DNA from 3 places in the Enterobacter sp. CFEC122 genome. Region 1 is predicted to be linked to each of the others. Evidence: predicted binding sites of a transcription regulator. Region 1 holds the regulator's gene; each other region holds the start of a gene.
What was found. Region 1 encodes LexA, which represses DNA repair genes until DNA is damaged. Its sites were predicted from a motif close to TNCTGTATGTACATACAGNA; they were not measured.
Positions count from the first base shown of each region.

Region 1 (11,998 bases):
TTGAATTTCACAAGCATGGTGGCCCTGACGTACTCAACGCGGTGGAGTTCACCCCCACCGCGCCTGACGAAAACGAAGTGCAGGTTGAAAACAAAGCCATCGGCATAAACTACATCGACACCTATATTCGCGGCGGGCTCTACCCGCCTCCGTCGATGCCGAGCGGACTGGGCACCGAGGCGGCCGGCGTCGTCGTCAAAGTGGGCAGCGCAGTTAAGCATATTAAAGAAGGCGACCGCGTGGTGTACGCGCAATCTCCGCTGGGCGCTTACAGCTCCGTCCACAACGTCCCGGCGGATAAAGCCGCCCTGCTGCCCAACGCCATCTCCTTTGAGCAGGCGGCGGCCTCCTTTCTGAAAGGGTTAACCGTTTACTACCTGCTGCGCAAAACCTATGAAATTAAACCCGACGAGCAGTTCCTGTTTCATGCCGCGGCGGGTGGCGTCGGGCTCATCGCCTGTCAGTGGGCAAAAGCGCTGGGCGCAAAACTGATCGGCACCGTGGGCAATGCCCAAAAAGCCCAGCGCGCGCTGCAGGCGGGCGCCTGGCAGGTGATTAACTACCGTGAAGAGAGCATTGTCGAACGGCTGAAGGAGATCACCAGCGGCAAAAAGGTGCGCGTGGTGTATGACTCGGTAGGGAAAGACACCTGGGAAGCGTCGCTGGACTGCCTGCAGCGTCGTGGGCTGATGGTGAGCTTCGGGAATGCGTCAGGCGCAGTCACCGGCGTGAATCTGGGCATCCTTAACCAGAAAGGCTCGCTGTACGTCACGCGCCCTTCCCTGCAAGGCTACATCACCAACCGGGAAGAACTTGAGGAAGCCAGCAACGAGCTGTTCTCGCTGATCGCCAGCGGCGTCATTAAGGTGGATGTGGCAGAAGCGCAGAAATACCCGCTAGCCGATGCGCAGCGTGCGCATGAGGTGCTGGAGAGCCGGGCAACGCAGGGGTCGAGTTTATTGATTCCCTGAGCCCCAAAAAGAAATTGGGCTTCCCGTGGGAAGCCCTTTCTTTTTTTAGTTCGGCTGTATGTAGGGTACAGCGCGATGAATTCTTTAACGGCAGTCATAGTGACAGATTCGATAAGTAAATCCTATTCTGTTCTAAGCCAGGCTGCCGGAAAAGTTACAACTCTGTGACGAACCCCTCAATACCTTAGTAACGGAAGCGGTTATTGCGCTGATAACTAGGCACTTTTGGCGATTTAATCGCCCGTATCACCCACACCGCCGCGACGGCCAGCAGTAACCACGGCAGCAGTTTGATCGTCAGGGCAAACAATCCGCCAATAAACATGACGACCGTCGCCACCACGATAGCCGCCAGAATGCCGAGCAGCGAAATGCCCGTTGCTAACAGCATGACAAAAAAGCCAATCACAAAAAGTAGTTCCAGCATGGTGCTCTCCCACGAGTTCCCGAATGATGCAGCAAACATTACAAGAATCATGCCAGACATAACGTGTTGTTCTTAAAGCAAAACGCCCCGCGAGAATTCGCAGGGCGTGGTGAATTTGACGAACTTTTAGCGAAAGTTATCGCTTGTCCGCCACCAGGCGCAACGCATGTTCCAGCACCTCAATATCGGCCCCGGCTTTATGGGCGTTTTCGCTCAGGTAGCGACGCCACTGACGCGCGCCCGGAATGCCCTGGAACAGCCCAAGCATATGGCGAGTGATATGGCCGAGATACGTACCGTTGCTCAGCTCGCGCTCAATGTAAGGATACATCGCACGCACGACGCCAACCGGATCGGTGTCTGCACCTTCGATGCCAAAGATTTCGCGATCGACCGTCGCCAGAATGCCCGGGTTCTGATACGCCTCGCGCCCGACCATCACCCCATCCATATGTTCAATATGCGCTTTGGCCTCTTCCAGCGACTTGATGCCGCCGTTAATGGACATCGTCAGGTGCGGGAAGTCACGCTTCAGCTGATACACGCGCGGGTAGTCCAGCGGCGGGATCTCACGGTTCTCTTTCGGACTCAGGCCGGAGAGCCAGGCTTTTCGCGCGTGGATGATAAACATCTCGCATTCGCCCTTGCCGGAGACCGTATTGATGAAATCGCACAGGAATTCGTAGCTGTCCTGGTCGTCAATCCCGATACGGGTTTTGACCGTCACCGGAATGGAAACGACGTCGCGCATCGCCTTGATACAGTCCGCCACCAGCTGCGCGTTCCCCATCAGGCAGGCGCCGAACATGCCGTTTTGCACGCGATCGGACGGGCAGCCAACGTTGAGGTTGATCTCGTCGTAGCCGCGCGCTTCAGCCAGCTTCGCGCACTGCGCCAGGGCGGCCGGATCGCTGCCGCCCAGCTGCAGGGCAACCGGATGCTCTTCTTCGCTATAGGCCAGATAGTCGCCCTTGCCGTGAATGATTGCGCCTGTGGTCACCATTTCGGTGTACAGCAGCGTATGGCGGGAGAGCTGGCGCAGGAAATAGCGGCAGTGTCTGTCCGTCCAGTCGAGCATTGGCGCAATGGAAAAACGGTGTGCAGGGAAAGCGGTCTGTAATTCTGACGACATGGCGAAGTTTTAAGCATCTGGTGGAAAAGGGGCGCTACTATAGCACAAAGAAAAGCCGGAGGCGCAGCGCCTCCGGTGGACTTTAGAACGTCATGCTCAGCTGAGCCCCTGCGCCCCAGGTTTCGTCTTCACCGTACAGGCCCATCAGGTCAACATGCACGGTGCTAAACGGCGCGAAACCGACACCGCCGGTAAAGACATTGCTGTCGTTACCCTTCACGTCGGCACGATAACCCGCACGCACCGCCAGCCAGCTCAGCGGCGTCACCTCGGCACCGACACCCACGTACTGCGACGTATCTTCGCTCTTGAAGCCTTTGGTTTCGGTCAGATCGCCATCGGCGGTCAGCGTCACCAGGTCGTTGTGCCAGGCAGCACCGGCGGTCACCAGCGGACGGATCTGATAGGTGTCTTTATAGCTCACCACTTCTCCCGTACGGCCGTTGCGAATACGGATGTCTTTGGTGTCGATATCACGCGACATCAGGTTTTGTCCGCTCACGCCCACGGTCCAGTGTTCGCCGAAATCGGCCGCAATACCGGCATCCACGTTGAAGCCCGTATCGTCAGTGCGGTAGCGGCTGTCGTTCCACTTGTTACTGTCGTAATCGTAGATTGACGTGGTGTAGTTATAGACCCAGGTTTTTTGCAGTTTTGGCGTAACCCCCACGGAAACCGGGACGCCACCCAGATCGAACTGACGGGCAACAGCAACACCGTAATCGGAGACTATCGCCGCCCGGCCGGATGCCGTTGAGTTGAGGTTTTTGGTGATCTGATCCGTACCATTCAGCGCAGCGTCCAGCGCGACACCGGCAGCCACGACATTGCTTCGTTGAATACGGCGAAGGTAATCAATATCTTGCTGATCGATAGACGAGCTCACCCGGCCATGGGCATAGCCTTTCGCCATGAAGGCTACCGAAAGGACATCGTTAGGGATACTCACCGCAAGCCCTGCCCCTGCCGTTGCGCGTGCGGTTTTGCCTTTGAGATAGTCCAGCTCATCGGCCAGATCTTTGGCCGCGCCCTGGAATTGATTAATGGAACCTAATGGATTGGTGATAATTTCTCGTGGCGTGAGATTATCAACCACATCCTTGTAGTGATTAATTTTGTCGTTGATGTTATCAATCTCGTCCTGAAGATTGTCTTCATCCGTGATTTGCGCGCCAACCGAAGGCAATATGACCGTCACATCATCGTCCGGTTTTGCCTTTGCCAGCAGCGCGGGGTTGATTAACGCCCCACTGCCATAGCTTCCCGAAGCCACGCCGGTGCCACCCATTGCGTCGCTGCGTGATTCTGTCCAGGTATTGGCTGCTCCCGCCTGATTTGCCATAAACAAGGAGACAGCAATGCTAACCACCGAAAATTTAAAATTTTTTTTCACAGTATGCCCGTTATAGTCTGTTATGAAATAACCCCTGTCTGTTATCACCCAAACAGGAACGAACTATTGCTGTGAATAAGTAGTAAAAGACCCGCTATTTCTTTCCCTAAGTAAAACTCCCTTACGGCCTGTTATATTTTGTGACGGCCCTCAATATTTATAGAAGAGGAAATTATTTTTTCCCAGGTTTTCCATCATGCGGCCCAAAAAACTGCGGGGGATGATCTACCCAGCGATCTTCCCGCGTGGCGGCATACACGGGGTTGAGCGGGTAGTAGATGCGGTTGTGCTTCTTGTTGGCCTCGCCAACGACCAGGAGCCGAACCTCATCGTCCGTGTTGTTGATAAAGGTATGACAGATGCCGGTTCCGGCGGGAAAACCTACGCTGTCGCCAGGCTCCAGTTTCCACAAGTGGCCGTTAATCCAGGCTTCAGGGTAGCCTTCGAGCACGTAAACAAACTCTTCTTCGTCGCTCTCCGCATGCGGATAGGACGTTCTGCGCCCAGGCGGCAGGCGCTCATGATGGATGCCAATACGCCCGAGCCCAAGCTTGCGAGCCAGCGGTGCACCAATGGAAAACAGCTCATCGCTGTCGGGGTAGGTCGAGTCATCCGCGCCTTCCACGTCGCGCCAGTGTCGAATGCAGTCAGGTCTTTTCATTCTGGTTCTCCCGGTTTTCGATGGGTCAGGTATAGCACAGACTGGCGGATCTCGGTGTTTTTAGCAGAACATGATAAAGTGAAGGTTTTCCGTCCTATAACATCCGGGGTGCTACATGGATAAGTCCACAAAAGAGCTGTTAGCGCAGGCCGAAAAGCTGTGTGCGCAACGCAATGTGCGCCTGACTCCGCAGCGCCTTGAAGTATTACGTCTGATGAGCCTGCAGCAGGGTGCCATCAGCGCCTACGATCTTCTGGATCTGCTCCGCGAAAGCGAGCCGCAGGCAAAGCCGCCGACGGTCTATCGCGCGCTGGATTTCCTGCTTGAACAAGGGTTCGTGCACAAGGTGGAATCTACCAACAGCTATGTGCTATGCCATCTGTTCGATCAGCCCACCCACACATCGGCGATGTTTATCTGTGACCGCTGCGGCGTGGTGAAAGAAGAGGCTGCGGAAGGCGTGGAAGATATTATGCATACGCTGGCAGCGAAAATGGGCTTTGCCCTGCGTCATAACGTGATTGAAGCGCACGGGCTCTGTTCCGCGTGCGTGGAGGTGGAAGCCTGTCGCCATCAGGACGCGTGTCAGCACGACCACTCTATCCTGGTGAAGAAAAAGCCGCGTTAGCGGCAAATGAAAAGGCGGCTCATGGCCGCCCTCAGGGTGTACTTCCTTGTACTTTCGGGTGTAGCCCGGTTACCAGCGGTAGTCGTTGCGTTTTTCCCAGTCGCCCACTTCTTTTTCCGCCTGGTCTTTTGCGTAGCCGTAACGCTCCTGGATTTTACCGACAAGCTGATCGCGTTTACCTTCGATGACGGTCATGTCGTCATCCGTCAGCTTACCCCACTGTTCTTTCGCTTTACCTTTGAACTGCTTCCAGTTGCCGCCGATTTCGTCTTTATTCATCATCGTGTCCTCTTCGTTAAGCGTCGGGTCGTAACGTCCGTTACGTTCTTTTCTGCTGGACGTGATAATTATTGTAGTTAAGGATTCCGTGGTTAATTTCATATTCGGAATCTTTAACCGTCACGATATATCGGAGCGCGAGGGAAACCAGGTATTGTTTTGCCAGTGCCGGTGCCAGATAAACGCCAGCGATAACCCGCGCAGCGAGAGGAAGACGGCCAGGGCCAGCCATAAACCATGATTCCCCAGCCAGGGGAGCGTCAGGAGCGTCAGGCCAAATCCGGCCGCCGCGACAGCCATACTGTTGCGCATTTCGGCTCCGCGCGTCGCCCCAATAAACATGCCGTCCAGCAGATAACACCAGACGCCAACCACCGGTAAGACGACTTGCCAGATGAGATAGTGGCTCGCCAGCTCGCGCAGCGCAGGGAGAGAGGTAAGCAATGCAACGATCTGCTCACCGAAGCAGGCGTAAACCAGACCAAAGGCCAGCGCCACCAGCCCCGACTGACGGCAGGCAGCCCGCCACACCTCCCGAAGCTGCCCGCTTTCGCGCGCGCCGTACGCCTGCCCGGAATGCGCTTCAACCGCGTAGGCAAATCCGTCCAGCGCATAGGCGGTAAAGGTCAGAAGCGTCATCAATACCGCATTCACCGCAACGATTTCCGGCCCCAGTCGAGCCCCGAAAACCGTCAGCGCGCCGAAGCAGAGCTGAAGAAGAAGCGAGCGCAGCATGATGTCACGGTTGAGCGCCAGCAGCTTACGGATATTGCCGCGCCATGCGGTTTTGAGCAGCGCCAGGGAGATCCCGCGCATGGCCAGCACACGCCGGACCATCCACAAGCCAATGATAAAGGTTCCGTATTCGGCAATCGCCGTCGCCAGCGCCGCGCCCTGCACGTTCATATGCAGACCCATGACCAGCCAGACGTCCAGAACAATGTTGAGCAGATTACCCACCACCAGCAAAATCACGGGCGCGCGGGCGTACTGCACGCCCAGTAGCCACCCCAGCAGAACCAGGTTTGCCAGCGAGGCGGGTGCGCTGAGCCAGCGGATTTCCAGGAACCGTCGCGCCTGCGCCAGTACCGCTTCGCTGCCACCGACGATATGAAGCGCAAGATCGATCAGGGGGGCCCGCAATACAACGATTAACGCACCCGCGCCAAGCGCGAGGATTAGCGGCTGCACCAGTGCGCGCGCCAGACGCAGCGGATCTTTCGCGCCATAAGCCTGTGCGGTAAGACCGGTGGTACTCATGCGCAAAAAGAGCAGCAGCATAAACAGGAAGCTGGTTGCCGTCGCGCCAATCGCCACGCCGCCAAGATAAACCGGTGAATCAAGATGGCCTATAACGGCAGTATCAACCAGCCCCAGCAAGGGCACGGTAATATTGGAGAAAATCATCGGCAGGGCAAGACGCCACAATGCCTTATCTGATGCCGTCAGTAGTGACATGCAAAATACCGGGAAAGGAGGATGAAGCAGGCTACAGCAGAAGCGTAGCCTGTCAGGAAGAGATTACAGCCATTCACCGTTGCGAATCACGCCTACCGCCAGACCTTCAATAGAGAAGCTCTGTTCGCGGAGGTCGACCACAATCGGGGTGAACTCGCTGTTTTCGGGCAGCAACTGAACAGTGTTACCCTGCTTTTTCAGACGCTTAACGGTCACTTCGTCATCAATGCGTGCGACCACCACCTGGCCGTTTCGCACGTCCTGGGTTTTATGCACCGCAAGCAGATCGCCATCAAGAATGCCGATGTCTTTCATCGACATGCCGCTGACGCGCAGCAGGAAATCAGCGCTCGGTTTGAACATGCCGGGATCGACCTGGTAGTGACCTTCAATATGCTGTTGTGCCAGCAGCGGCTCACCTGCAGCAACGCGGCCTATCAGCGGAATGCCCGTCTCTTCTTCCACCAGCAGGCGGATACCACGCGACGCGCCTGACACAATCTCAATCACACCCTTACGCGCCAGCGCTTTCAGGTGTTCCTCGGCAGCATTCGGAGAACGGAAGCCCAGACGCTGCGCGATTTCCGCACGCGTGGGTGGCATACCCGTCTGGCCGATATGATCCCGAATGAGATCAAACACCTCTTGCTGCCTGGTCGTTAACGCTTTCATTCCGCCCCCTGGGTGTATATACAGTTATGCTGTGAGTATATACAGTCAAAGGCGATTTTGGAACCAAAAACTGCACAAAAAACCAGGGACTTAATTATTCCTCGAGGCTCATCGGAAATGTGACCAAAGCAGGGTGACCCAGGTGATAACGGCAGTGATAATCGCCAGCAACACGGCAGCAGAGCCCATGTCTTTTGCACGGCCAGAAAGCTCATGGAAATCGGAACCAATGCGATCAACAACGGCCTCAATAGCGCTATTAAGAATTTCCACTATCATCACCAGAAGTACGGAACCGATAAGCAGTACGCGGGTAATCGCATCAACATCAAGGAAACAGGCAACGATCACCGCGATGATTGCGGCGACACCCTCCTGGCGAAAAGCGGCTTCGTTGACCCATGCGGCACGGAAACCTTTCCATGAATAGCCGGCGGCTTTGATGATACGCGTTAACCCAGTGGTATTATTGGCCATTAAAAGAACCTTTTTTAAAAAAGAGCGTCATTAACATGAGGCGGAGCGCGTTTCGCTACAGCCTGAAGTATGACGGGTAACAACAGAAATTTTGCGCGCTTTCTGTTATCCTTGCGCCGCAATTGCATTATTAACCAGAGGCTTTACATCGTTTATGTCCGGCTGGCCACGAATTTACTACAAATTACTTAATTTACCATTAAGCATCCTGGTAAAAAGCAAGTCTATCCCAGCAGAACCCGCGCTGGAACTGGGGCTCGATACGTCGCGCCCTATTATGTACGTTTTGCCTTATAACTCGAAGGCAGACTTACTGACGCTTCGCGCCCAGTGTCTGGCGCATGACTTACCTGACCCGCTTGAACCGCTGGAAGTTGACGGTACGCTGCTGCCGCGCTACGTCTTCATCCACGGCGGGCCGCGCGTGTTTACCTATTACACGCCGAAAGAAGAGTCCATCAAGCTGTTCCATGACTATCTCGACCTGCACCGCAGCAACCCCGATCTGGATGTGCAGATGGTGCCGGTATCGGTGATGTTTGGTCGTCGTCCGGGTCGTGAAAAAGGCGAAGAGAATCCGCCGCTGCGCATGCTTAACGGCATCCAGAAGTTCTTCGCGGTCTCCTGGCTGGGACGCGACAGCTTCGTGCGTTTCTCCCCGTCAGTTTCGCTGCGTCGCATGGCGGACGAGCACGGCACCGACAAGATCATCGCGCAAAAACTGGCGCGCGTGGCGCGTATGCACTTCGCCCGTCAGCGCCTGGCGGCCGTAGGGCCACGCCTCCCGGCGCGTCAGGACCTGTTCAACAAGCTATTGGCTTCAAAAGCGATTGCCCGCGCCGTTGAAGATGAAGCGCGCAGCAAGAAAATTTCGCATGAGAAAGCTCAGCAGAACGCCATTGCGCTGATGGAAGAGATCGCAGCGAACTTCTCTTACGAGATGATTCGCCTGTCCGATCGTATTCTCGGCTTTACCTGGAACCGCCTGTATCAGGGTATCAACGTCCATAACGCCGAGCGCGTGCGTCAGCTGGCGCACGATGGCCATGAGATTGTCTATGTCCCCTGCCACCGCAGCCACATGGACTACCTGCTCCTTTCCTACGTGCTCTATCACCAGGGGCTGGTGCCACCGCACATCGCAGCCGGTATCAACCTGAACTTCTGGCCCGCGGGCCCGATTTTCCGCCGCCTGGGCGCGTTCTTTATTCGTCGTACCTTCAAGGGCAACAAGCTCTACTCCACCGTGTTCCGCGAGTATCTGGGCGAGCTGTTCAGCCGCGGCTATTCCGTGGAGTACTTCGTGGAGGGCGGTCGTTCCCGTACCGGTCGTCTGCTCGATCCGAAGACCGGCACGCTGTCGATGACCATCCAGGCCATGCTGCGCGGCGGTACGCGTCCGATCACGCTGGTGCCTATCTACATCGGCTACGAGCACGTGATGGAAGTGGGCACGTACGCGAAAGAGCTGCGTGGCGCGACCAAAGAGAAAGAGAGCCTGCCGCAGATGCTGCGCGGCTTGAGCAAGCTGCGCAATCTCGGTCAGGGCTACGTGAACTTCGGCGAGCCGATGCCGCTGATGACCTACCTGAACCATCACGTGCCGGAGTGGCGCGAGTCCATCGATCCTATCGAAGCGGTGCGTCCGGCCTGGCTGACGCCAACGGTTAACGGCATCGCATCCGAGCTGATGGTGCGCATTAACAACGCCGGTGCGGCTAACGCCATGAACCTGTGCTGTACGGCACTTCTGGCTTCGCGTCAGCGCTCGCTGACCCGTGAACAGCTTACGGAGCAGCTGGATTGCTATCTGGACATGATGCGTAACGTGCCGTATTCGGTTGACTCGACCGTGCCTTCTGCAACCGCCAGTGAACTTATCGATCACGCGTTGCAGATGAACAAGTTTGAAGTGGAGAAGGACACGATCGGCGACATCATCATTCTGCCGCGCGAGCAGGCGGTGCTGATGACCTACTACCGCAACAACATCACGCATATGCTGATGCTGCCGTCGCTCATGGCCGCCATTATTACCCAGCATCGTCATATCTCCCGTCAGGAGCTATTGCGCCATCTTGAGACCATCTATCCAATGCTGAAAGCGGAGCTGTTCCTGCGCTGGAGTAAGGATGAGCTGGCGACAGAACTGGATAAGATGACGGAAGAGATGCGTCGCCAGGGGCTGATTACCCTGAACAACGACGAGCTGCACATCAATCCGTCACGCTCCCGCACCCTGCAGCTGCTGGCGGCCGGTGCGCGCGAAACGCTGCAGCGCTACGCCATCACGTTCTGGCTGCTGAGCGCGAACCCGTCCATCAACCGCGGTACGCTGGAGAAAGAGAGCCGGACGCTGGCCCAGCGCCTGTCCGTTCTGCACGGCATTAACGCCCCTGAATTCTTCGACAAAGCGGTCTTCAGTTCTCTGGTGCTGACGCTGCGCGATGAAGGCTTCATCAGCGATACGGGTGATGCCGAGCCGGAAGAGACGCTGAAGGTGTACCAGATGCTGGCAGAACTGATTACCTCGGACGTGCGCTTAACGATTGAGAGCGCCACGCAGGGCGAGTAACACAATGCCGGGTTATGGCCCGGCCTGACGCCCTGGATAATAAAAAGGCCCGGTAAGCGCTGACGCTACCGGGCCTTTTTTTGCCTTGTTAAATCATTGCATTTAGCTGAGCAGCGTAAAGGCAATCATCCCGACAATTGCACCCGTCGTGCCGAGGATAGTTTCCATCAGCGTCCAGGTTTTCAGGGTTTGCGCTTCGGTGGCACCGGTAAACTTACCGAACAGCCAGAAGCCGGCGTCGTTAACGTGAGAGACCACAATCGAACCGCCCGCGATACAGATAGAGAGCGCGGCCATCTGGGCACCGGAGTAGTTCAGCTGTTCAATCACCGGCATCACCAGACCCACGGCGGTTAAACACGCCACGGTGGCGGAACCCTGGATGATACGCACCGCCGCAGCCAGCACAAAGCAGGTGACCGCAATCGGCAAGCCCATCCCGGTCAGCGCTTCGCCCAGAGCCGGGCCCACGCCGGAATCCACCAGCACCTGCTTGAACACGCCGCCTGCACCGATCACCAGCAGGATAATCCCCGCAGGCTGCAGCGCCGCACCGCAGATCTCCATCACCCGGTCTTTTGGCATCCCCTGACGCATCGCCAGGCCGTAAATCGCCACCAGGCACGCCACCAGGATCGCCGTGAACGGATGACCAATGAACTCAAACCATTCGTAGGCGGTAGAACCGACCGGCACAAAGCGCGCGGCGATGGTTTTCAGGCCCACCAGCACCAGAGGCAGCAGGATCAGCGACAGGCTGAAGCCGAAGGATGGCATTTTGCCCTCGCCCAGGTGCGGCTCGGTAATGTCGTCCGGAATGTGCAGCTCAACGTAACGGCTGATGAAGTTGCCCCACAGCGGACCGGCGATAATCATCCCCGGGATTGCCGCGCACAGGCCAATCAGGATCATCCAGCCAAAGTCGGCGTGCATCTGGGAGGCCAGCAGCATCGGGGCAGGCCCCGGCAGCAGAAACGCTGCGGCTGCCGCCACGCCCGCAAACAGCGGAATGACCAGCTTCACGAGGTTAGTGCCGGTATGGCGCGCCATGGAGAAGGCGACGCTTATCAGCAGCACAACGGCCACTTCGAAGAACAGCGGCAGCGCGCAAATCAGACCGGCCAGACCAATCGCGTAGTGCGCGCGGCTGTGGCCGAAGGATTTCAGCATCTTGACGGCAATCTGGTCGACCGCGCCCGTCTCGTGCAAAATCTTGCCAAACATCGCACCCAGCGCGACCACAATCGCCAGGAAGCCCAGCGTACCGCCCATCCCTTTTTCCATCGTCGCGGCGATCTTGTCGAGCGGCATACCGGAAAAGAGAC
Region 1 covers NZ_JBRIQR010000020.1:18,810-30,807, forward strand. The annotation lists gene ACVCAM_RS15135 (quinone oxidoreductase) at 1-971, shown strand, start outside; gene pspG (envelope stress response protein PspG) at 1,156-1,398, opposite strand; gene dusA (tRNA dihydrouridine(20/20a) synthase DusA) at 1,535-2,530, opposite strand; gene ACVCAM_RS15150 (conjugal transfer protein TraF) at 2,613-3,923, opposite strand; gene ACVCAM_RS15155 (cupin domain-containing protein) at 4,096-4,584, opposite strand; gene zur (zinc uptake transcriptional repressor Zur) at 4,700-5,212, shown strand; gene ACVCAM_RS15165 (CsbD family protein) at 5,282-5,491, opposite strand; gene dinF (MATE family efflux transporter DinF) at 5,612-6,949, opposite strand; gene lexA (transcriptional repressor LexA) at 7,013-7,621, opposite strand; gene ACVCAM_RS15180 (diacylglycerol kinase) at 7,730-8,098, opposite strand; gene plsB (glycerol-3-phosphate 1-O-acyltransferase PlsB) at 8,253-10,673, shown strand; gene gntU (gluconate transporter) at 10,776-11,998, opposite strand, start outside.

Region 2 (7,499 bases), on a different contig from region 1:
TTAATTTGAACCGTACCGAAAACGGAACTGTTAATACAAACAGTGCCATTAACGGGACTATTTCAGGCGATAAGGGTACCAAAAACGGGATTGTTAACAGTTCATATTTTAACCAAAGAGTACCGTTTTTCCCTTTAAACAGTCCCAAAAACGGGACACGGAATCTACCAAGGAACCATAAAGATCTAAACCCCACACATAGAGAACTGGTCGAACCTGTTATTCCTGATTATCCGGATCAGCCAGGTATCGGAATTGGGCAACAGCAGCCATTCGGCAAATTCCGGATGTTTAAAAACTGGAATCCAACAGCCGACTTTGCACGACAGGCAAACCTGTGGGGCATGCCGATCAAGGCGGGCATAAATATTGAAGCCGAGCTCAGCAGTTTCATCGCTTACTGGCAAGCCGAAGGGAAAGTGTTTCATCAAATTCAGTGGGAGCAGAAGTTCGCTCGCCACCTGGATCGCGCAAAGGTTCTGAAAGCACCACAAACGGGAGGTACCGAGAATGCATCAGTTCGACCACAGCCAGCAGCATCCCGAGCTGTCCAGCAAATACAGTCAGCACACGCAGAGTGGCGACGCCGGAACGGACTTGATGGCGACGGAGACAGCGTGGCGCTTATGGCATGTGATGGGGGAAATCTTCTCGAACCGCTGGACGCAGAAGAATGGGGCAGAACCCACGGCCCTTTGGATAGCTCAGATAGGTTCGATGACTGAGGCACAGATCAAACTGGTTTGTCAGCAATGCATGGACCGTTGCGCAGTAGGTAATACATGGCCCCCGGATCTTGCTGAGTTCGTTTCGCTGGTTTCAGAGAGTGGTGCCAATCCGTTTGGGCTGACATCTGACCGCGTGATGAGTGAATACAGTCGCTGGCGTAACGAGTCGTATCGTTTTTCGGGTAGTGACAAATATCCGTGGCCGCAGCCGGTGCTGTATCACATCTGCATCGAAATGCGCAGAACTGGTGTTGAGCGTCAGATGACCGAGGGGGAACTTAAAAAACTGGCAGAGAAGTTATTAACCAAATGGACGAAGAACGTAAGCAACGGGCTTTCGGTTCCTCCAATCCGTCGCCAGCTAGCTGCACCGCAGCATCCGGCAGGGCCAACTCCGGCACAGCTGCTGATGGAAGAGTACCAACGCCGTAAAGCGGCAGGTTTAACCAACTAATCGAGTATTGACCAATGACCAAAGCATTAACACAAAAACAGCAGGTAGCAGTGTTTGTGCGCTACCAACCGAACTGCGCCGTAGGCGATGTTGCAGAGGCACTGGATATGTCAGGTGCAACAGCTGGCAAATTGCTTCGTGACTTAAGCGACCAAGGAGTGATCGTTCGTTCCCGGAATAGTGTTCAGTACACATACGAGGCGGTACCACACGCGGATATTCCGGATGTAATCCTTCCGTGTATGGCGGAAAAAAGCGATCCAGTCAGGATGCAGGCCGCAGAGGAGAAAGCGAAGGCGCTTGAGGCAAAAGGCCTATGGCGAAGAGCAGCTGCGGTGTATTCAGAAATGTTTGGCATAGCTGGTAGTGCTGTTGAGGTTGCCCGTATCGCCAAGCGTCGTAAAGACTGCCTGCACATGGCGGGGAGGGCGTAACCGATGCCAAGACCAAAAACACAGAGTGAGCGCGCTCAAATCATTAGCAGGATCACTGAGTTAGTGAAAGAGCGTGGTCGTATCACGACGAAAGAAGTTGCTTCAATGTTCGATCTGCATCGCACCACCGCAGAGAAATACATACGAATAGTCCTTGCACGGGGCGAACTGATTCGATACGGTCGTTGCGGCATTTTCCGTGACCAACGCACAATAATCGATTTCGATCTGAAACGCTTTTCACATACCAGATAGTAATGTGAACGTAAAAGAAAATGCCGCTTAACCGCGGCATCTGTATGCTCATGAAGGTCCGCTTTGAGCGAGAAGCGGAAGCTCTCAGTAATGGAACAACGGTGAATTTTTGCATTAGATAGTTCATATTGATTGGAAATGGGTCTCTTCCTCTAAGCAAATCAAATTAACAAAGGCTAAAAATGGCAAAGCTCGAAGAATTAAAAAAAATTTATCCCGGTGCACTGACATGGCAATTTGGCGACAGCCCAGAACTTGCTGACGAACTCGTACAACTGGTTTTGAGTGGGAGTAAAACAGCGACATGCTCTTCGATAGTTTCTTTTCAGCATGAGTATGAACGAGGCGAAGCTCCCTGCGTTGGAAGTTATAATATCATTCTTAACGGAGCCGGACAGCCAATGTGCGTGATTAGAACTCTCAGGATGCAAGTCATCCGCTTCAGTGAAATGACGAGTGAACTCGCCAGTAAGGAAGGTGAAGGCGATTTAAGTCTGGAGTATTGGAATGAAGGTCATAAGCGTTATTTTGAACGTGAAGGCACTTTTTCTGAAGAAATGGAACTTATCTTTGAGGAATTTGAACTTACAGAGATTTTGTAACTGTCTGCTCCTGGCACAGAACGGACTGGCTAACTGGGCATGGGCCCACTGTGAGAGAGGAGATGACACCCTGTTTCACAAAAAGTACCATTGTTCTACAAGCAGCTTTCATAATGAGGTTATATGAAAATAAGAAGGTTCCGTAATGGGGATGAAATCTCATTATTTAACGTGTTTTATTCTTCTGTACATACCATCGCATCAGACTACTACACACATGAACAAATTGATGCTTGGGCCCCGGCAGAAATCGACCAGGAACAATGGGCCAATCACATGAGGAAACTATCCCCTATTGTTGTAGAGGTTGATGGCGAAATAGCTGGATATGCAGATCTCCAACCAAATGGGTACATTGACCATTTTTATGTCTCAGGAACCTATTCAGGACAGGGGGTAGGGACATTACTAATGAATTGTATTCATGAGGAAGCGAGGCAACATGGAACTAGAGAGCTTACCTCAAATGTAAGTAAGGCTGCGGAAGCGTTCTTTCTACGACACGGCTTTCATGTAGTGGAGAGAGGTTTTCCTATTTGCCGTGGAATTACATTAGAAAATGCACTGATGCGAAAATATTTGGCAAAATAATAAATAACCTGCAGCAGACAGCATTCTATGCCCGGTTGAACTCAACAAATCAGTACAATGAATGTCCGCTCCTTGCACACAGGGGGCTTATATGGCTCAGCCAAAAAGTTACATCCTGTGATAAGCACTTAAAACATAATTTAAATCGTTGATTTAAATTCTTTTTTTAGTAAGGCATAAACAAATGTATTGTCATATTTTTCCTCGCCTTCATCCGTAATAAATGAAACAAACTCTTTAAAGCAACCCTCCTGTCGCATCCCAAGGCGGGAACACAATCTTTGTGAGGACAGGTTGTAGTCTTCAACGTATGCGTAGAGACGTCTTGCCTGTTTCACGTTAAACAAATATTTAAACAGGGTCCCTACTGATTCTGTGGCGTACCCGTATCCTTCATAACGTTGATTAAAATGCCAACCTACGGACCACGTATTAGCATCTGGTTCGCCACTATTTTCTGCAAACAGATGGCCAATCACGAGGTCGGTTTCTTTGAGGCAAACAGCAAATTGGCTTGGATCATTTGCTCTTCTGCATACTTCGTCTACGGCATCCTCAACTGAGTTGAGCGTTTCGTCCTGAAAACAGGGAGTACGTGGCGAAGACAGATAATCCAGAAGTGCTAAAGCATCACTCTCTTTAAATGAACGAAGAATGAGTCTGGGTGAAGTGGCTATTGTCATGGCTTGTCGATTCCATTAAAGATTAGTTATATGGTGCTGATTTAATGAAGAATTTATTGGGTGAATTATACTTGCTTCGACATTAACGCCCACTGTCCTGTTTGTAAACAACATAATCAAACTTTAACAATTCGTGCTGTTAAGGCGTTGATCAAACCCCTCCATAAGTGTACTGTATATACATACAGCTCTTGCGGTGGAGGCGCTTATGAAAGTTGAATTAACCATTGATCGTACTAAAGAACTTCCAGAGGGTGCAGTCCCGGCACTTGAGAGAGAATTTTTAAAACGACTCCAGAGTCAGTTCGATGAGTGCTGTCTGATTGTGCGTCGCGCAGGTTCCGATGGGTTAAGTGTTTACGGTGGCGAAAAAGAAGCTAAAAAGACGGTTGAGGAAATCCTCCAGCAGACCTGGGAAAGTGCAGACGACTGGTTTTATTGAAACAGCATGCAGAAATTTTCCAGTTTGGAGGGGAGATTGGTGGAACAAAAAGAAGAATTACCTAACAAGGGCTATGCGGTCATCAGATGCAACGATGGGGTTATCGTTGCGCGACTGCACTCATTTCCTGATAGTGGTCGCGCGCTCATGTACAGACGTGGGGATGAAGTATCATTTATGCCGTTACAGGATGATGAGATAGTAGGAACACCGACACTCTTTACGCAAATGCTTGAACGGGCTGGTTATCGCGTTTCCAGGAATTCTGTTACACTCCCGTCATAGGCCTGAACACCCTATACCTGCTGCGCCACTGGAGAGAAACCATGGCGCAAACACCAAACCCGAATAAATCCCTACTGACCCCTCAACGGGCCAGCATTTTTCTTTTGATGTCACTCCTGCAGGAGGCGGCATGAAGAAAAGCTGGTTCACTCACACCGGGCTGACAACCGAAGAAGCCAATGAACTGGTGGCTCGCTACAAGTCTAAAGGCGTCCCCGTCGAGAAAAGCCTCGATATTGACCCTCGTCTTTGGATAGTCAGCGCATTACTACCTCAGCAAAAATCCTCAGCTAAGACAGCGCAAAGTATGCGTTCCCGGGCATGGGGGTGATCGTGACAGTCTACAACATCCTCCCGATGGGTAAGCCACGCATGACGCTTGCAGACAAATGGAAAAAGCGCCCTGAAGTTATGCGTTACCGGGCCTTTTGCGATCACGTCCGGCTGCTGGGCATTTACATGCCAGAGTCAAATTCACACGTTACCTTCGTTCTTCCGATGCCTAATAGCTGGAGCAAAAAGAAGCGCGCAGAGATGAACGGGCAGCCCCATCAGGGTAAACCCGATCTTGATAACCTGATGAAGTCTTTGATGGATGCGCTCTTCGAAGACGACACGCATATATGGGATTCAAGGATAACAAAGCTCTGGGGCGAGAACGGGCAGATCATTATCAGGGAGAGCGAGTGATGCGTGCGCTTCTTCAACCTGTGATTGCACGGGAGCTGGGTGTCGTACTTTTGAAGCCAGAAAGAGAGCTGATGGAGTTGTTCACCGCAGGTAGAGTATTAATCGAGCGCCAGCCAGAAAGTATGGCTGGATATCAAACTGGTCGCGTTTCGGACGTGCGGCAGCCACTGGCTGAAAACGAGCAGCTGCGAAGCTTCTTTCTGAATGAAAAGGTCCTGACTGCAGCTGGTGGTATAAGTGGGCTTGATTACTGGTTGCTAAAGCACGGCGCCGGAAATTGCCAGTTCGCTCACAGTGAATACCACTATCACGAACTAACCATTATGCACCATGAGCCTGGCTCCATCCTGCTTTGTGGCTATTGTGATAACCACTTGCGAGAGCAGCGTACCGAAGCACTGGCAGAGCTGGCACGCAGAAATGTAATTGCCTTTGTTCTGGATTCGGTTCGTATTTCACTCGCTATCGACAAAAGCCGCGAGATTTCCCTCGCTGAACTCTGCTGGTGGGCAGTTCGTAAAGGGGTTACGGATGCACTTCCAGAATCCTGCGTTCGTGAAGCGCTTCGTTTACCTCAAGAAAGCAGGATTGGTCGTGAAAGCGATATTACGCCTTCAGTATCGGCCACCAGCATCCTCGGGGAATTAGTTTCATCCGCTGACCTGCCTGATGCGCTGACCGAACCTCTGGTGGGGGTGATGGAGGATCCGGCGCCGCCTCAGTCTTTCATGCGTCGACCAAAGCGTCTTCGCTGGGAAAGTCGCGATTATCTGAATTGGGTGAAAACACAGCCCTGTGAATGCTGCCAGCAGCAATCAGACGACCCACATCACTTAATCGGATGGGGGCAGGGTGGCATGGCGACAAAAGCGCATGACATCTTCTCCATACCACTTTGCCGAAAGCATCACACCGAACTGCATAACGACCGACTGGCATTCGAGCGCAAATATGGCTCGCAGCTGGAAATGATCATTAGAGTGCTGGACCGGGCCTACGCGCTCGGCGTTCTGGCGTAAGGAGCGAACAGGATGACACCACGTCAACGCCGTAATCATATTGAAGCGCTGGGTAAAGCAGCGAGTGCGCCGCGTAAAAGCTGGCTGGGTAAAAGCATGCTTCTTACAGGTATTCAGTCGGCATGGATTAAATCATTGCTGACAACATGGGGCGAGGGGGTAAGCGGTGGAACAGCCCCACGATTGCCTCGCGCTCATGCATGCTGGGATGTTCTTAAGGGCGGGCGATGGTCGGATAAGGCATTGTCTCGCTTTACAGCTGCACTGGAACAAGCTCGAGCAGAGGGATTCAGAGGGCCGCAGGCGTTAAATCGTGCTCACGCAATTTTGTGGCCACAGCCCGCCACCAGCATCATTGATAAAGCTATGCACGATGATGACGTTGATTTTGTCGAGCAGTCAGTGCTGCAGGCGCTTGATGTAAATGACCCGGTTTATATCGTCGGTCTGCAGTATTACACCACACGCAAAAAAATCTCAGACATTACGAGGGAACTACAGTCTATCGCACCGTGGCTAACGGACTGGGAGGCCAGAAAACGAGTTCGCTGGTGCCTGGAGATATTCAGGGCGAAGGTCTTTTTATCTACGCGGAAGCTCCTGGCTGAGCAGAGCTGAATGATTGGGTTTTAACTTTTCGTGCTCTAATTCTATTTATATATTGAAAACGAGCCAGGAATTTAGATAATTTATTCATGCTTGGCAGAGCTGCGCCGCGATGGCAGCGAACTTAAGCGACAATTTGAATATAACGAAAGCCCCGCCGGTCGGGGCTTTTGTTTTACGGCGATACGACAGGGGTATTCGCGAAGGTGCATTCCACCAGTACCCCTGTCATATCGCCGAACTCACCAGACATATTCGACGTAAAAAAAATTTTAAGGGCCCGGTGTTGCAAGCTATGGTTTATCCCTTGTGTTGACAGTTTGTTGATCCAGTTTGAATTAAACTGCGTACAATAAATGTACAGGGAGAATGTATTGTTAAAGATACTCAAAACGCTGGCGTTGGTAATCTGTTTTGTGGTTAGCTGTGCAATGTACTTTCATCTCTATGTAGTGATGAATAAGGATTGTATTGGGAATACCACAGAAGAGGTGACCTATGGGCGTCTGGATGATTGCCCTGATACTGATTGCCAGCCTTATAGCTGGAGTTGTTATTTACATTGATGTTATCTCGGATTTCATTATCGATGCCAATTTCCTTCATCTCCCATAGATGTTTTTGCGTGAGCGCTGCTTTTCGCAAAATTGCTGTGTGAAAATACTGACCCTTGGGTTCAGCGCTCATCCAAAAGCATCTCGTCAAAATCC
Region 2 covers NZ_JBRIQR010000027.1:2,034-9,532, reverse strand. The annotation lists gene ACVCAM_RS17805 (DnaT-like ssDNA-binding domain-containing protein) at 1-725, shown strand, start outside; gene ACVCAM_RS17800 (replication protein P) at 637-1,182, shown strand; gene ACVCAM_RS17795 (PerC family transcriptional regulator) at 1,197-1,616, shown strand; gene ACVCAM_RS17790 (DUF977 family protein) at 1,620-1,871, shown strand; gene ACVCAM_RS17785 (ASCH domain-containing protein) at 2,054-2,473, shown strand; gene ACVCAM_RS17780 (GNAT family N-acetyltransferase) at 2,597-3,064, shown strand; gene ACVCAM_RS17775 (GNAT family N-acetyltransferase) at 3,205-3,747, opposite strand; gene ACVCAM_RS17770 (DinI-like family protein) at 3,956-4,189, shown strand; gene ACVCAM_RS17765 (hypothetical protein) at 4,605-4,805, shown strand; gene ACVCAM_RS17760 (RusA family crossover junction endodeoxyribonuclease) at 4,796-5,164, shown strand; gene ACVCAM_RS17755 (DUF968 domain-containing protein) at 5,164-6,183, shown strand; gene ACVCAM_RS17750 (hypothetical protein) at 6,196-6,801, shown strand.
Region 2: a site for LexA is predicted at 3,918-3,937, ahead of ACVCAM_RS17770 (DinI-like family protein). Genes of this name have one in related genera too.

Region 3 (11,998 bases), on a different contig from region 1:
CTCTGGGGTATCACTACCAAGTTTTGAACCGGCAAGATAATGCCGAAATTCATCAATTAAGTAAAGAATTGCGCGTTTGAAACGCAGCAAAACAGTTTCGGCGCATTGCCCAAGCGTCACGGTACAACCGAACGGAAAGCGCATTCGTAAAGGGGATACAACAGGATAAACGTCAGGACGTTATCTGAAGCGAAGGTCCCAAACGGCGGCGGGGCAACAGGCAGAAGCTACTCTGCGGCATAATTATAACACCCTCACAAAAAATATGCGGAAAACATTTAGGCATTGGGCATAAAGAGCGTTCTCGGTATCCAGAAGTCGCGCGGGAGCTTTTCCTGACGACTGGCATCCAGATGCTCGATGTACTGGCGTCGCGGTATCTCAACGGCGCCGAGGGAAGCCGTGTGCTCATTGAGCACCTGACAATCGATCAGGCGTCCGCCGCGCTGGGCAAACGCCTGGCAGAAGACCAGCAGCGCCGTTTTCGAGGCGTTAACCGCGCGGGAGAACATCGACTCACCACAAAACAGCGTCCCCTGCGCCACGCCATACATGCCGCCGACCAGTGCTCCGCCGTCCCACACCTCAATGGAGTGCGCGTAGCCAAGCTCGTGAAGCTGGTGGTAAGCGGTAATGATATCGCGGGTTATCCATGTTCCCTCAAACCGGTCTTCGGCACAGCCTTCAATGACCTGACCAAAGGCGTGGTTCAGGGTGACGCGGTACGGTGATTTTGCATGGAAACGCTTCATGCTGCGGCTCAGGTGAAACTGCTCTGGCCACAGCACGGCACGCGGATCGGGAGACCACCATAAAATCGGGTCGCCGGGAGAAAACCAGGGGAAGATGCCGCGCTGGTACGCCATCAACAGCCGCGCAGGGCTGAGGTCACCACCAAGGGCCAGCAGCCCATTTGGTTCACGCAGCGCCCCTTCTGGAGAAGGGAACGCGATGTTATGACGAGAAAGCTGGACCAGGCGCATGACAGCAAAACTCCAGTACGCGAGTGAGGACGCTACAAATATAGTCTACAGACGCTGTTTAAACTGGAAGTAGCGACCCTGTTTCGCCAACAGCTCTGAGTGACTACCTTGCTCAATAATGTGTCCGTTGTCCATCACAATTATCCGATCAAAACTCGCCAGTCCGCGCAGGCGGTGCGTAACCATCAGGACGGTTTTACCGGTCATGACATTGGCCAGCAAATCAAGGATTTGGCTCTCGGTCGTGGCATCCAGCCCTTCGGTAGGTTCGTCAAGCAGCATCAGCGGCGCATCGTGCAGCAGCGCGCGCGCAATCGCCAGACGGCGCAGCTCTCCGCCGGAAAGCTGACGACCGCCTTCACCGAGCCAGCTGTTCAGTCCATCGCCCTCAAGCAGCTTATGCAGACCGACCTGTTCCAGCACGGCGCGAAGCGCATCATCAGAGGCCTCTGGCGCAGCCAGCAGCAGGTTATCGCGCAGGGTGGCGCTAAACAGATGCACCCGCTGCGGAACGACGCTGACGGTTTTGCGCAGGGCCTGCTCGCTGAAATCGGTCAGCAACGTATTATTAAAACAAATCTGACCGCGCTGCGGGTCCCAGGCGCGGGTCAACAGCTGCAGCAGCGTCGATTTACCGCAGCCGGTACGGCCGAGGATCGCAATCCGCTGGCCGGCATTCACAGAAAGGGTGATACCGTCCAGCGCGTTCTGCGCCTGTTTGTCATAGCTGAAGGTGACATCTTCAAGCGTCAGCGCAACCTGCTCAGGGACAACGGTCTGCCCGGCACTGAACGTGACTTCAGGCTCCTGCTCGGCAATCTGGGTGATGCGCAGGGCAGAGGCGATGACCTGTCCCAGATGCTGGAAGGCACCCGTCACCGGAGCCAGCGCTTCAAACGCGGCCAGCGCACAGAAAACGAAAAGGGCAATAAGCGGACCCGGCTGTGCGTTTCCCCCAATATCGCCGGAAGCCAGCCACAGCATGGCTATTACCGCCACGCCGCCGATCAGCATCATCAGCGCCTGAGAGAAGGCCGTCAGCTCCGACTGACGGCGCTGGGCCTCATGCCAGTTCAGCTCCGTACTTTCCATCCGCGCGCGGTAGCGCTTGCTGGCACCAAAAATGGTCAGCTCTGCCTGCCCCTGAAGCCAGGAGGTCAGCTGCTGGCGGTAGTCCCCGCGCAGACGCGTCAGGTTTTCCCCGGTGGATTTCCCGGCGCGGTAAAACAGCGGCGGCAGAACGATAAGCGTCAGCAGCATGATCCCGCCCAGCGTCAGCGCAACGGGGACATCCAGAACAGACAGCCCCAGCGTGACCACCACAATCACCACAAACGCGCCCACGATCGGGGAAATCACCCGCAGGTAAAGGTGATCCAGCGTGTCGACATCCGCCACCACGCGGTTAAGCAATTCACCCTGACGAAAACGCGCCAGCCCGGCAGGGGAGAGGGGCAGCAGTTTGCTGAAGGTATAGATACGCAGGTGCTGCAGCACGCGGAAAGTGGCGTCGTGGCTGACCAGCCGTTCGAAATAGCGTCCGGCAGTACGGGTGATGGCGGTACCGCGAACCCCGGCAGCCGGAAGCATATAGTTGAAGCTGTATAATCCGGCGAACCCCGCGACGGCCGAGGCCGACAGGAACCAGCCGGAAAGCGTGAGCAGGCCGATGCTGGCGAGCAGCGTGACAATCGCCAGCACAATCCCCAGCGTCAGCATCCATTTGTGGCGTTTATAGAGCGCAAGATAAGGCAGCAGAGCGCGCATCAGATATCCTCCTGACGGTTCGCCAGCAGGGTCGCAAATGGCCCCTGGGCGGCAACGAGAGAGGCGTAATCGCCTTGCTCAACAATACGGCCGTTTTCCATGACCCAGATCTGGTCCCAGTCGGCAATCCCTTCCAGCTGGTGGGTGACCATCAGGGTGGTTTGCTGCAGGGAGGCGGCGTTAAGCGCTTCCATTACGCGCTGCTCGCTGTGTGCGTCAAGGCTGGCTGCCGGCTCGTCCAGCAGCATTAGGTGGCATGGGTTAAGCAGCGCGCGGGCAACGGCCACACGCTGCGCCTGCCCGACCGACAGCCCGGCGGACTGGTCGCCGACTACGGTATCCACCCCTTGCGGCAGCAGCGGCAGAAATTCGCTGACCCAGGCGCGGTCGAGAACCGATTGCAGCTCATCTTCACGCGCGTCCGGGCGCGCCAGAAGCACGTTTTCGCGCAGCGTAGCGGCGGGAAGCTGCGGGTTTTGGCCTACCCAGCTGAGCTGTTTACGCCAGGCGTCGGGGTCGAGGTTGCGCAGTTCGGTTTTGTTGATCCGCAGTGAACCCGTATAGGCCATAAAACCGGATAGCGCGTTCAGCAGAGAACTTTTCCCGGAACCGCTGATGCCGACAAGCACCACGCGTTGTCCGGCAGGTAAGGTAAAGTTCAGCGGACCGGCGAGCACTTTGCCTTCGGGCGACAGAATGGAAAAGTCCTGCGCTTCAATGGTCACGGAGTCTTTAGCATTCAGCGTTACATCACCGCGCTCCGGGTGGGCCAGCGGCGTTTCCAGGAACGTTTTCAGGCTATCGGCGGCGCCAACCGCCTGGGCTTTGGCGTGATAGAAGGTCCCCAGATCGCGAAGCGGCTGGAAAAACTCCGGCGCCAGGATCAGCGCCAGGAACCCGGCGGAAAGGGGCACCGCCGTGCCGTAATGGCCGAAATCCAGCGCGCCGAGGTAGGAGAAGCCGAAGTAGACCGCCACGAGGGCAATCGACAGTGAGGTAAAGAATTCCAGTACGCCGGAGGACAGGAAGGCGAGGCGTAACACTTCCATGGTGCGCTGACGGAAGTCCTGCGACGCCAGGCGAATATTTTCGGTTTCCGCTTCACCGCGGCCAAAAATGCGCAACGTCTCCATGCCGCGAAGGCGATCGAGGAAATGACCGCTCAGTCGACCCAGAGCCAGGAAGTTTCTGCGGTTGGCATCCGCTGCCCCCATCCCGACCAGCGCCATAAACAGCGGGATCAGCGGGGCGGTGCCCAGCAGAATCAGCGCTGCCATCCAGTTCACCGGGAAAATGGCGATCACGATCAGCAGCGGAACGAAGACGGCAAGGGCCATCTGCGGCAGATAGCGCGCGTAGTAGTCATGCATATCGTCAATCTGCTCAAGGATCAGCGTCGCCCAGCTACCGGCCGGTTTACCCTGGATCCACGCGGGCCCGGCTTCCTGAAGCCTGTCGAGCACCTGACGGCGGATCTCGTAGCGAATGTGCTGTCCGGCGTGAAAACCGACGCGCTCACGCAGCCACACCACCCAGGCGCGCAGGATAAAAATCAGGATCAGGACAATAAAGGGCAGCAGGAGCGCTTCGCGGGGAATGTTCTCCATGATCATGTGATTAAGAATGCGGGCCAGCAGCCATGCCTGGGCAACAATCAACAGACCGCTGATGAAACCCAAAATACGGGAAATCGTAAGCCAGCGGCGGGAAAGAACGCTTTGCTGTTTCAGCCAGCGTGTTAACTCTTGTTGACGGGTTTTTTCCATTGCGTACTTTGCAGGTGACGTTATAAGAAGTTGGGCAGCGCAATGTTACAACGGGGAGACAATAAAGGCGACTTATCGCCGCCTTTATTTACGTTTGTTACTGACTTGTAAAGATTATTTACCTTGTTCAGCCAGTCCATCGAGGTAGCGTTCAGCGTCCAGCGCGGCCATACAGCCGGTGCCCGCAGAGGTGATCGCCTGACGGTAAATGTGGTCCATTACGTCGCCGGCCGCGAATACGCCCGGGATGCTGGTTTGAGTCGCATTACCGTGAATGCCGGACTGCACTTTGATGTAGCCGTTTTCCAGCTCCAGCTGGCCTTCGAAGATCGCGGTGTTCGGGCTGTGGCCGATAGCCACGAACAGACCCGCCACTTCCAGCGTTTCGACGTTATCGGTGTTCTGGGTATCACGGATACGCAGACCGGCAACGCCCATCTGGTCGCCCGTCACCTCTTCCAGGGTGCGGTTGGTGTGCAGCACGATGTTGCCGCTTGCCACTTTATCCATCAGACGTTTGATCAGGATCTTCTCCGCGCGGAAGGTCTCGCGACGGTGGATCAGGTGCACTTCAGAGGCAATGTTGGCCAGATAAAGCGCTTCTTCCACCGCGGTGTTGCCGCCGCCGATAACCGCGACTTTCTGGTTGCGATAGAAGAAACCGTCGCAGGTTGCGCAGGCAGAAACCCCGCGGCCTTTAAACGCTTCTTCGGATGGCAGACCGAGATAACGGGCAGAGGCGCCGGTAGCGATGATCAGCGCGTCACAAGTGTATTCACCGCTGTCACCCGTCAGGCGGAACGGACGGTTCTGCAGGTCGACCTTGTTGATGTGATCGAACAGAATTTCGGTTTCGAATTTAGCGGCATGCTCGTGCATGCGCTCCATCAGCAGCGGCCCGGTCAGGTCGTTCGGGTCCCCTGGCCAGTTTTCCACTTCGGTAGTGGTGGTCAGCTGACCGCCTTTTTCCATACCGGTGATGAGTACCGGGTGCAGGTTAGCGCGTGCAGCGTAGACCGCCGCGGTATATCCCGCAGGTCCAGAACCAAGGATTAGCAGCTTACTGTGTTTGGCCGTGCCCATGAGATCCCCATTGTTGTTGGCAGACATTTGGCTGGATTGTAGGGAATTTGTTGCCGTAAAAAAAGAGCGCAGCAATTTTGATATCAATCTGTGTAATAGCCGTGGACGATGAATCGCGCGCGATAACATCACGCTTTCTTAAGAAAACCGGTCGTTTATAAGGCAATAAAATGAGGATTAATACCCTGTCGTAATGAATATCCGGCATGTTGCACTAAAAAACGATGTTTTGCTTTGACAATCCCCTGCGCTTTTGCGAAAACATTCAAGGAAGAAAAAAAACCGCGTTAACCGTATGCCGCATAGGCATGCACGTAAATGCCATTTTTACCGGGTCAGTGAAATCTACGCATGGCGTGGACAGACGCCATGCGTGATGTCGGTGACAGCCTTCGGGCAACGGTCTTCTTACCAACAGAACCCGAATCCGCATCGCGTCTAATACAAAACCAGGCGATGTGATGACTAACGGGTACAGGCTCTGAACAGTGATGTGCACAGGGTCCAGGCAGGAGTAGGGAAGGAATACAGAGAGACAATAATAATGGTAGATAGCAAGAAGCGCCCTGGCAAAGATCTCGACCGTATCGATCGTAACATTCTGAATGAATTGCAAAAGGATGGGCGTATTTCCAACGTCGAGCTTTCAAAACGTGTGGGACTTTCCCCGACGCCGTGCCTTGAGCGTGTGCGCCGACTGGAAAGACAGGGTTTTATTCAGGGCTATACGGCTCTGCTGAACCCGCATTATCTGGATGCCTCACTTCTGGTATTTGTTGAGATTACTCTGAATCGTGGTGCGCCGGATGTGTTTGAGCAATTTAACGCCGCTGTACAAAAACTTGAAGAAATTCAAGAGTGTCATCTGGTGTCCGGTGATTTCGACTACCTGTTGAAAACCCGTGTGCCTGATATGTCCGCCTACCGTAAGCTGCTGGGGGAAACCCTGTTGCGTCTGCCGGGCGTGAACGACACCCGTACTTATGTGGTAATGGAAGAGGTCAAACAGAGCAATCGTCTGGTTATTAAGACGCGCTAACACGGAACAGGTGCAAAATCAGCGTAGTTTGATTACACTCCTGTTAATCCATACAGCAACAGTGCCGGGGAGTCCCGGCGCTGTTGTCCGTTTTAGCAAACAGGCAGGATATGCCTGATACCTGGAGAGCCTTTCTTGAGCCAGGAATACACTGAAGACAAAGAAGTCACACTATCGAAGCTAAGCAGCGGACGTCGTCTCCTCGAGGCTTTGCTGATTGTTATTGCCCTTTTTGCCGTCTGGCTGATGGCAGCCTTACTCAGTTTCAACCCCTCTGATCCCAGCTGGTCACAAACTGCATGGCATGAGCCTATCCATAATTTAGGCGGTGTCCCCGGTGCCTGGCTTGCGGACACGCTGTTTTTCATTTTCGGTGTGATGGCCTACACCCTTCCCGTCATTATCATTGGCGGATGCTGGTTTGCGTGGCGTCATCGTCAGAACGATGATTACATCGACTATTTCGCCGTCTCGCTGCGCCTGATTGGCGCGCTGGCGCTGATTCTCACTTCCTGCGGGCTGGCAGCGATCAATGCGGATGATATCTGGTACTTCGCCTCTGGCGGGGTAATCGGCAGTTTATTAAGTTCCGCGCTTCAGCCGATGCTGCACAGCAGCGGCGGCACGCTGGCGCTGCTGTGCATCTGGGCCGCCGGGCTGACGCTGTTTACCGGCTGGTCCTGGGTGAGCATTGCCGAGAAAATTGGCAGCTTTATCCTCACCATTCTGACCTTCGCCAGTAACCGTACCCGTCGTGACGATACGTGGGTGGATGAAGACGAATACGAAGATGAAGAGGAAGACGACGCGCCTGTGCAGCGTCGCGAGTCTCGTCGTGCCAGAATTCTGCGCGGTGCGCTGGCGCGTCGCCAGCGTGTTGCTGAGAAATTTGCCAACCCGCTGGGCCGTAAAACCGATGCGGCGCTCTTCTCCGGTAAACGCATGGATGAAGACGAGCAGGTTGAGTACCGTGCCGCAGGTACCGCCGTCGATCCTGATGATGTGCTTTTTTCCGGTAGCCGTGCCACGCCGGGTGACTTCGACGAATACGATCCACTGTTGAACGGCCACTCGGTTACCGAGCCGGTTGCGGCTGCCGCCGCCGCGACGACCGCTGCGCAGGCGTATGCCGCGCCTGTCGACGCCGTGATGCCATCCGCGCCGGTCCCGCCGCCGGAATCCGTTATTCAGCAACCTCAGGTTGACTGGCAGACTGCGCCGGGTGTTCATACGCCGGAGCCCGTTATTGCGCCTGAACCTGAAAGTTACATCCCCGTGCAGCAGGAACAGTGGCAGCAGCCTTATCAGCCGCCGCAGCCTGAGTATGCACCGCAGCAATATCAGCAGCCAGTGTCCCAGCCTTATCATGAGTACGTGCCTGAACCCGTTGAACCTGTGCAGCCTTACGTTGCACCGCAGCCTGAACCTGAGCCTGAAATCGTGGAAGAGGTGAAGCCTGCGCGTCCACCGCTGTACTATTTCGAAGAAGTCGAAGAGCGCCGTGCGCGTGAACGCGAACAGCTGGCCGCCTGGTATCAGCCTGTGCCTGAACCGGTGCAGGAGCCGGTTACGAAGGCGCCTTCTGTTCCGCCGGTCGACCCGACGCCTGCTGTAGCACCCGTAGCGGAAGGCGTTAAGCAGGCTACTGCGGCCGCAGCAGCAGCGGCACCGGTCTTTAGCCTGGCAACAGGGGGCGCACCGCGTCCTCAGGTGAAAGAGGGGATTGGTCCGCAACTGCCTCGTCCTAACCGCGTCCGCGTGCCAACCCGCCGTGAGCTTGCTTCTTATGGCATCAAGCTGCCTTCCCAGCGCATGGCTGAAGAAAAAGCGCGCGAGTCTGAGTACGACGATGATGCTGATGAAATGCAGCAGGACGAGCTGGCCCGCCAGTTCGCTGCGCAACAAAATCAGCGCTACGGTCAAGACTATCAGCACGACGAACCTGCGCTAGAAGACGACGATGATGCGGCAGAAGCCGAATTAGCGCGCCAGTTTGCGGCAACGCAGCAGCAGCGTTACTCCGGTGAACAGCCGGCAGGGGCAAATCCGTTCTCACTGTCGGACTTTGAATTCTCGCCGATGAAAGATCTGGTGGATGATGGCCCAAGCGAGCCTTTATTTACCCCGAGCGTGATGCCGGAAGCTGAGCCTGTGCGCCAGCAGACACCATCTACCTACGCACAGCAACCTGTTCAACAGCCGTATGTGCAACCACAGCAGCCGCAGCAACAGCAGTTCCAGCAGCCTGCGCCACAGCCGCAGGAGAGCCTGATTCACCCGCTGCTGATGCGTAACGGTGACAGCCGTCCGCTGCAGCGTCCAAGCACGCCGCTGCCGTCGCTGGACCTGCTGACGCCGCCGCCAGCTGAAGTCGAGCCGGTTGATACATTTGCGCTGGAGCAGATGGCCCGTCTGGTTGAAGCCCGTCTGGCTGACTTCCGTATCAAGGCGGACGTCGTGAACTACTCGCCGGGTCCGGTGATCACCCGTTTTGAACTGAACCTGGCGCCGGGCGTAAAAGCCGCGCGTATTTCCAACCTGTCCCGCGACCTGGCGCGTTCGCTGTCAACCGTGGCGGTGCGCGTGGTGGAAGTGATACCGGGCAAACCGTACGTTGGTCTTGAGCTGCCGAACAAGAAACGTCAGACCGTCTACCTGCGTGAAGTGCTGGATAACACCAAGTTCCGTGATAACCCATCTCCACTGACCGTGGTGCTGGGTAAAGATATCGCTGGCGATCCGGTGGTGGCAGACCTCGCAAAAATGCCTCACCTGCTGGTCGCGGGTACCACCGGTTCCGGCAAGTCCGTCGGTGTGAACGCCATGATCCTCAGCATGCTCTATAAAGCGCAGCCGGAAGATGTGCGTTTCATCATGATCGACCCGAAAATGCTCGAATTGTCGGTCTATGAAGGTATTCCACATCTGCTGACTGAAGTGGTCACCGACATGAAAGACGCCGCCAACGCCCTGCGCTGGAGCGTGAATGAGATGGAACGCCGCTACAAGCTGATGTCTGCGCTGGGCGTGCGTAACCTGGCCGGCTATAACGAGAAAATCGCCGAAGCGGCGCGCATGGGCCGTCCGATTCCGGATCCGTACTGGAAGCCGGGTGACAGCATGGATGCCCAGCATCCGGTGCTGGAAAAACTGCCTTATATCGTGGTGCTGGTCGACGAATTCGCTGACCTGATGATGACCGTCGGTAAGAAAGTGGAAGAGCTGATTGCCCGTCTGGCGCAGAAAGCGCGTGCGGCCGGTATTCACCTTGTGCTGGCGACCCAGCGTCCTTCCGTAGACGTTATCACCGGTCTGATTAAAGCGAACATCCCGACGCGTATCGCCTTTACCGTATCAAGTAAAATTGACTCCCGTACCATTCTTGACCAGGGCGGTGCAGAGTCGCTGCTGGGAATGGGTGACATGCTCTATTCCGGGCCGAACTCCACCTCTCCGGTGCGTGTTCACGGCGCGTTCGTGCGCGACCAGGAAGTGCACGCGGTCGTGCAGGACTGGAAAGCGCGCGGTCGTCCGCAATACGTCGATGGCATCACCAGCGATACGGAAAGCGAAGGCGGCGGCGGTGGCTTTGACGGCGGTGAAGAGCTGGATCCGTTATTCGATCAGGCGGTGAATTTCGTTACCGAAAAACGTAAAGCGTCTATCTCCGGCGTACAGCGTCAGTTCCGCATCGGCTATAACCGCGCTGCGCGCATTATCGAGCAGATGGAAGCGCAGGGCATTGTGAGCGAGCAGGGGCATAACGGTAACCGCGAGGTGCTGGCTCCGCCACCGTTTGATTAACCTTTCGCGATTGCAAAGAAGGGTAAATCAGCCAAAATTAAGCATTTTCTTCTGTCGCCTGCCTCCGGGCAGGTCCAGAATAGAAGTCGGAAACCCCATATCGGGAAGACGTATTTTAAGGAATAACAATGAAAAAAATCGCCATCGCCTGTGCATTACTCACCAGTTTTGTCGCCAGCAGCGTCTGGGCTGATGCAGCCAGCGACCTTAAAAGCCGACTGGATAAAGTAAGCAGCTTCCACGCCAGCTTCACGCAGAAAGTGACGGACGGCAGCGGCAACGCGGTGCAGGAAGGTCAGGGGGACTTGTGGGTAAAACGGCCAAATCTGTTTAACTGGCACATGACCCAGCCGGATGAGAGCATCCTGGTGTCTGACGGTAAAACCTTATGGTTCTACAACCCGTTCGTTGAGCAGGCTACTGCGACCTGGCTGAAAGATGCCACCAGCAATACGCCATTTATGCTGATTGCCCGTAACCAGGCCAGCGACTGGCAGCAGTACAATATTAAACAGACGGGTGACGAGTTTGTCCTGACGCCGAAAGGCAGCAACGGCAACCTGAAGCAGTTCACCATCAATGTCAGCACCAACGGTACCATTAATCAGTTCGGCGCGGTTGAGCAGGACGATCAGCGCAGCAGCTATCAGCTCAAATCTCAGCAGAACGGCGCCGTTGATGCATCGAAGTTCACCTTTACCCCGCCGAAGGGCGTAACGGTGGACGACCAACGCAATAAGTAAGAGGCGTGAGTGGGCAATCTGTCGCTCGATTTTTCAGATAACGCGTTTCAACCTCTGGCCGCCCGTATGCGGCCAGAAAATTTAGCGCAGTACATCGGTCAGCAGCACCTGCTGGCTGCCGGTAAGCCCTTGCCGCGCGCCATTGAGGCGGGGCATTTGCACTCCATGATCCTCTGGGGCCCCCCAGGCACCGGCAAGACTACGCTTGCAGAAGTGATTGCCCGTTATGCCAACGCGGACGTTGAGCGTATCTCAGCGGTGACGTCCGGCGTGAAGGAGATCCGTGAGGCTATCGAGCGTGCACGTCAGAACCGCAACGCCGGACGCCGCACCATTCTTTTTGTCGACGAAGTCCATCGCTTCAACAAGAGCCAGCAGGATGCCTTCCTGCCGCATATTGAAGACGGCACGATCTTCTTCATTGGGGCGACTACCGAAAACCCGTCGTTTGAGCTGAACTCGGCGCTGCTTTCCCGTGCGCGCGTTTATCTGCTCAAATCGCTGACGACTGAGGATATCGAAAAGGTTCTCACTCAGGCGATGGACGACAAATCGCGCGGCTACGGCGGGCAGGATATCGTTCTGCCTGACGAGACGCGTCGTGCGATTGCCGAGCTGGTTAACGGCGATGCGCGTCGGGCGCTGAACACGCTGGAAATGATGGCCGACATGGCCGAGGTCGACGATGCCGGCAAGCGGGTGCTAAAACCGGAACTGCTCACCGAAATTGCCGGGGAACGCAGCGCGCGTTTCGATAATAAAGGTGACCGTTTTTACGATTTGATTTCGGCGCTGCATAAGTCCGTGCGCGGT
Region 3 covers NZ_JBRIQR010000001.1:213,367-225,364, forward strand. The annotation lists gene aat (leucyl/phenylalanyl-tRNA--protein transferase) at 279-983, opposite strand; gene cydC (heme ABC transporter ATP-binding protein/permease CydC) at 1,029-2,750, opposite strand; gene cydD (heme ABC transporter permease/ATP-binding protein CydD) at 2,750-4,516, opposite strand; gene trxB (thioredoxin-disulfide reductase) at 4,631-5,599, opposite strand; gene lrp (leucine-responsive transcriptional regulator Lrp) at 6,144-6,638, shown strand; gene ACVCAM_RS01035 (DNA translocase FtsK 4TM domain-containing protein) at 6,774-10,442, shown strand; gene lolA (outer membrane lipoprotein chaperone LolA) at 10,571-11,185, shown strand; gene rarA (replication-associated recombination protein RarA) at 11,195-11,998, shown strand, end outside.
Region 3: a site for LexA is predicted at 6,677-6,696, ahead of ACVCAM_RS01035 (DNA translocase FtsK 4TM domain-containing protein). Genes of this name have one in related genera too.